Linked DNA regions of Parasegetibacter sp. NRK P23. The protein of the gene in region 1 interacts with the protein of each later gene in a pairwise test. Links are inferred from orthologs where the notes say so. Each region holds a gene or a part of one and is shown on either strand. Other genes may lie near its edges.

Region 1 (3,035 bases):
GCAGAGAAGAAGCCATTGCGGAATTCGAGCAGATGATTCAACATGCGAAATTCGGTTCCGCGAGCGCGAAAGTGGTGGTGGAAGCTTTTTTAGATGGGATCGAACTGAGTGTTTTCGCCCTTACTGATGGTAAGAACTACGTGCTGTTGCCCGAAGCGAAAGATTACAAACGCATCGGCGAAGGCGATTCCGGGTTAAATACCGGGGGCATGGGCGCGGTATCTCCCGTACCATTCGCGGATGCCGCATTTATGAAGATGGTGGAAGAACGTATCGTGAAACCCACTATCGACGGGTTCTACAAAGAGAATATCGACTATACCGGGTTCGTATTCTTCGGGCTGATTAAAGTGAAGGGCGAGCCTTTCGTGATCGAATACAACTGCCGGATGGGCGATCCCGAAACAGAAGTGGTGATGCCCAGGCTGAAAACCGATCTCGTTACCTTGCTGGTATCAGCCGCTAAAAAAGAACTGGACCAGGTAAAAGTGGAAGCCGATGCACGCTTTGCCGTTACGACCATGGCCGTGAGCGGAGGTTATCCCGGGGATTATGGCAAGGGTTTTGTTATATCGGGGCACGATGCAAACCTTCCCGAAGAAGCAGTGCTTTTCCATGCAGGCACTACGGAAAAAAACGGATCCGTGGTTACGGCTGGCGGAAGGGTACTCGCACTTACGGCTTACGGCAACACCGTAAAAGAAGCGGCTGAACTTTCAAGATCGTTCCTCGGCAAAGTAGTGTTCGAAGGAATGTATTTCAGAAAAGACATCGGTTACGAATTCTAAACAATTAGGTGAATGGTTTCATTGGGCTGAAACCCTTGTAAACACACGGGTTTCACAATACTTGTATAAAACCTGGAAACAACAACCTGTAAAATTGTATATTCGAATAATTTGCATCAATTTTGCAACATCCTTTCTAACCATCAGATTCCGAAAAAATGGGATTATTTAACTTCCTGACACAGGAAATTGCCATGGATCTGGGTACCGCGAATACCCTCATCATACATAACGACGAGATTGTAGTGAACGAACCTTCGATTGTAGCGCTCGACCGCAACAATCCGAAGTCGGTGCTGGCTGTGGGTAAACGCGCATTGATGATGCACGAAAAAACGCACGAGAGCATCCGCACCGTGCGCCCGTTGAAAGACGGGGTGATCGCCGATTTTAACGCCGCTGAACTCATGATACGGGAAATGATCAAAATGATCTATCCCAAAAAACCGCTCTTCCCCCCAAGCTGGCGGATGATGATCTGCATCCCCTCCAGCATTACGGAAGTAGAAAAAAGGGCCGTGCGCGACAGTGCCGAACAGGCTGGCGCCAAAGAAGTTTACCTGATCCACGAACCCATGGCCGCCGCACTGGGTATCGGGATTGACGTGGAAGAACCCGTGGGCAACATGATCATCGACATTGGTGGCGGTACCACCGGTATTACCGTGATTGCCCTGGCCGGTATCGTTTGCGACCAGAGTATACGCATCGCCGGTGATGAATTCACCGCCGATATCATGGAAGCGCTTCGCCGCTACCATAGCCTGCTCATCGGGGAAAGAACCGCTGAGCAGATCAAGATACAGATCGGCGCTGCCATGAAGGACCTCGATAACCCACCCGATGACCTTCCCGTAAACGGACGCGACCTGGTGACCGGCATTCCGAAACAAATCATGGTCTCTTTCCAGGAAATCGCCGAGGCCCTCGACAAAAGCATCTTCAAAATAGAAGAAGCCATCCTGAAAGCGCTGGAAACCACTCCGCCCGAACTCGCGGCGGATATCTATAGAAGAGGTTTGTACCTCACAGGTGGCGGTGCCCTGCTCCGTGGCCTCGACAAGCGCCTCAGCCAAAAAATCAAACTGCCCGTTCACGTAGCCGACGATCCGCTGAAAAGCGTGGTGCGCGGTACCGGACTGGCCCTCAAACACTACGATAAGTACCCATTTGTTATGCGATAATTTTGAACGTTGAATGCCGGATGTTGAACTGAACTTCATCCCAAATTCAAAATTCAGAATTCAAAATATAAAGAAACCGTGCGCAACATTTTCCTCTTCATCAGAAGATATGCCATCTTCCTCTTCTTCCTGGTGTTGCAGGTTGTGTCGCTTTCTTTACTTTTCTCCTACAATAAGTTTCACCAGGCCACTTTCATGGGGATATCCAATGAAGTGAGCGGGAAACTCAATTCCGAGTACAACGATGTGGAGTTGTATTTCAAACTCAAGCAAAAGAACAAGGAACTGCTGGAAGAGAACAACCGGCTCCGCAATCAGTTGTCCGTGAACTACGGGAAAAGAGATACTTCCGTCCAGGTGATCAGTGATACCGTCCGGATCGATAGTACCGGGTTCTACCGGAAATTCCTTTCGCTGCCCGCTCAGGTAATCGACAATTCCACCTCGCGCCAGAGCAATTACCTGATGATAGACCGTGGGGCCAACCAGGGCATCAAAAAAGACATGGGCATCGTTTCCGCGTCGGGTGTAGTAGGGAAGGTGGTAGATGTGAGTGGCAATTACGCCGTTGTGATGAGCTTGTTGCACCGCCAGAACCGGATCAGCGCCAGCGTAAAGAAAACAGGAGAAACCGGTTCTGTAGAGTGGGATGGTAAAAACCCGCTGTTTATTACCATGAAAGAAATTCCCAAAAGCGTGCAATTAAAGAAAGGAGATAGTGTGGTTACCAGCCGTTATTCCGATCATTTCCCCCCCGACATACTGGTAGGTACGGTGGAAGAAATCACTTCCGAACCGGCCAGCAACTTCCATACTGTTAAATTGAGAACAGCCAATAATTTTTTCAACGTTCAATACGTCTATGCGATAGAGAACCTTGAAAAAGGCGAACTGCAACAATTAAAGCAGGCAACCAGGAACCAATGAGTGAACTTCTGAAAAATATCATCCGTTACGTGGTGTTCCTGTTGGTGCAGGTATTCGTGCTGAACAATATTCCACCGCTGCACCAGTTTGTGGTCCCTTATCTTTATTTTCTTTTCATATTATGGTTGCCCTTCCA
Region 2 (2,893 bases), 2.6 Mb from region 1 along the record:
AATTGTTCTTTGATAAAGACGCCGTGTTACAGGTAAGAATAACCGAAAATGAACCGGTGGCCAGGGTGTTTTCCATCAATGGAAATTCCTGGTACATGGACAGTGCCGGTGCAAGGTTGCCACTTTCCGACCAGTTCTCGGCCAGGTTGCCGGTTTTCACCGGCTTTCCGACCGATAGGAAGAACCTGGGGAAAGAGGATAGCGTCCTGTTGCAGCGCATGAAAGAACTGTCGCTCTTTCTGAAGAAAGATCCGTTCTGGATGGCACAGGCCGGTGAAATAGCGATCACACCTTCCCGGCAGTTGGAAATGCACCCGGTATTCGGATCGCATGTGGTGGAACTGGGCGATGGAAAGGATTTGGAGAACAGGTTCACAAGGCTGGAACTTTTCTACCGCCAGGTGCTAAAGCAAACGGGGCCAAACGCGTGGAGCCGCATAAAAGTACAGTTCGCCAACCAGGTGGTGGCCATCAGAAATGGCATGGAGGAGAAAACGGTTTTAGTGAATGCACCAGTTGCGACGCCGGTAACGCCCAGCGTAAGCAACAATGCAACACAGGTGGTGAACAGAACCCCGGCCGGAGGCCCGGCACCCAGAGCGGTGATGCCTCCGAAAAGAAGAAACAACAACTAAAAACAGGATAGCGTATGAACTCAGAACAAAGACCCATCATTATTGGGCTCGACATTGGCACGACGAAGATCGCCGCCATCGCCGGGCGCAAGAATGAATACGGAAAACTCGAGATACTCGGGTTCGGGAGGTCCAACTCCAATGGCGTGAAACACGGGCAGGTGCTCAACATTGATGAAACCATCAAGGCCATCAGGATGGCCCTGCAAAACTGTTATGAATCAAATCCCGACCTGGTCATCAACGAAGTGTACGTCGGTATTGCAGGACATCATATCAAGAGTCTGCAAACCCGGGGCGACATCGTACGCCACAACACCGATGAGGAAATTTCCCAAAGGGAAATCGACCAGCTCATCAGCGATCAGTACAAAACCTATATTCCCGCAGGCGACCAGATCATTGATGTGATCCCGCAGGAATTTACGGTGGATAATTTTCAGAATATTCCCGATCCCATAGGATACGGCGGGGTGAAGGTGGGCGCAAATTTCCACATCATCACCGGCGATAAAAACGCCATCCGCAACATCAACCGGGCCGTGGAAAAAAGTGGTCTGCACACCAAGGACCTCGTACTCCAGCCGCTCGCTTCCGCAGCGGCGGTGATGGGGCATGAAGACATGGAAGCAGGCGTAGCTATCGTGGACATCGGCGGCGGCACCACCGACCTGGCCGTTTTTTACGAAGGTATCCTGAAGCATACTGCCGTGATCCCCTTCGGAGGTGAGAACATTACCAACGATATCAAAACTGGGTTGGGTGTACTCAAATCTCAGGCGGAAGCCATGAAAACCCAGTTCGGATCCGCATTGGCCAATGAAGCGAAAGCCAACGAATACATTACTATTCCCGGCTTACGCGGCATGCCGCCCAAAGAGATCAGCGTAAAGAACCTCGCCAACATCATCCAGGCACGCATGAGTGAGATCCTCGATTTCGTAAGCTATCACCTGAAGCAGGTGGGGCTCGACGGAAGGGTGCTCAACGGTGGCGTGGTGCTGACCGGCGGCGGTTCACAATTAAAACACCTCATCCAGTTGACCGAATATGTTACCGGGCTCAACGCGCGCATCGGGTTCCCGAACGAGCATTTGTGCGCCGGACACATTGAAGAACTGAGAAAACCCACGTACTCAACTTGTATCGGTCTGATCCTGAAAGGATACAGCGATTACGAGAACCAGCGGAAATCGTTCCGCGATGAATACGTTCCCGTAAGTGTTCCCGGAAACCTGAAGCAGAAGCTCCAGGAAGAAGAAATGAAAGAAGATTTATCGGAAGAAGTGGAAGTGAAAGAAATGCCGAAGGAAATTGTTCCCATTGAAAACAGGAAGGGCCTGAAAGATTTCTGGGGCAAATTCAAAGATGGCATCATCGATCTCTTCAAGGAAGAAGAAGACGCCAAACTCAACTAACCGATTCGTGATTGTGATACTTACTAACCCATTTTAAATTTATTGCTATGATCCATTTTGATTTACCAAAGGAGAAATCCAGCATCATAAAAGTGATTGGCGTGGGCGGCGGCGGAAGCAATGCCGTAAACCACATGTACGCGCAGAACATTGAAGGCGTAAACTTTATTATTTGTAACACCGATGCGCAGTCGCTGGCACAAAGCAGCGTGCCCAATAAAATACAGCTTGGGCCGCATTTAACGCAGGGGCTGGGTGCGGGTGCCAACCCTGAAATAGGCAAGCAGGCCACCGAAGAGAGCCTGGAAGAAATCAAGCGCATCCTCGAAGTGAACACCAAAATGGCGTTCATTACTGCAGGTATGGGCGGTGGTACGGGCACTGGTGGCGCACCCATCATTTCCAAAATCTGCAAAGACCTCGGCATCCTCACCGTTGGTATCGTGACCACTCCCTTCGCCTACGAAGGAAAGAAACGCCAGCAACAGGCGCAGAATGGTATCAATATCCTGAAGGATTATGTGGATACCCTGCTCGTGATCAGCAACGATAAGCTGCGTCACCAGTTCGGTAACCTCACCATGAAAGCGGCTTTCAACAAAGCGGATAATGTACTGGCCACCGCCGCGAAATGTATCACCGATGTGATCAACAGCACCGGCCAGATCAATGTTGACTTTGCCGACGTTTGTACCGTAATGCGCAGTGGTGGCGTGGCCATCCTCGGAAGCGCCACGGCACAGGGTGAAAACCGTGCCTTCAAAGCCATCGAAGAAGCGCTGAACTCTCCATTGCTGAACGACAACGATATCCGCGGCGCAAGGTGGATCCTCATCAACA

What was found.
Region 2: the proteins of M4J38_RS13795 (region 1) and ftsA interact in binary tests that used the Escherichia coli proteins (3 or more experiments, as listed by UniProt). The link is inferred for Parasegetibacter sp. NRK P23 from one-to-one orthologs.

The regions. Positions count from the first base shown.
Region 1 is NZ_JAMDLG010000001.1:3,415,035-3,418,069, forward strand. Bases 1-2,959 are described here. They hold M4J38_RS13795 (rod shape-determining protein), read left to right. Parts: upstream 1-946; coding sequence 947-1,972; downstream 1,973-2,959. Other genes in these bases: purD (phosphoribosylamine--glycine ligase), read left to right, coding at 1-788; mreC (rod shape-determining protein MreC), read left to right, coding at 2,051-2,899; M4J38_RS13805 (rod shape-determining protein MreD), read left to right, coding at 2,896-2,959. In the rest of the region: more of M4J38_RS13805, read left to right, coding at 2,960-3,035. UniProt on the Escherichia coli protein: Forms membrane-associated dynamic filaments that are essential for cell shape determination. Acts by regulating cell wall synthesis and cell elongation, and thus cell shape.
Region 2 is NZ_JAMDLG010000001.1:822,518-825,410, reverse strand. What follows is about bases 35-2,851. They hold ftsA (cell division protein FtsA), read left to right. Parts: upstream 35-649; coding sequence 650-2,053; downstream 2,054-2,851. Other genes in these bases: ftsZ (cell division protein FtsZ), read left to right, coding at 2,101-2,851; M4J38_RS03310 (cell division protein FtsQ/DivIB), read left to right, coding at 35-635. In the rest of the region: more of M4J38_RS03310, read left to right, coding at 1-34; more of ftsZ, read left to right, coding at 2,852-2,893. UniProt on the Escherichia coli protein: Essential cell division protein that assists in the assembly of the Z ring. May serve as the principal membrane anchor for the Z ring.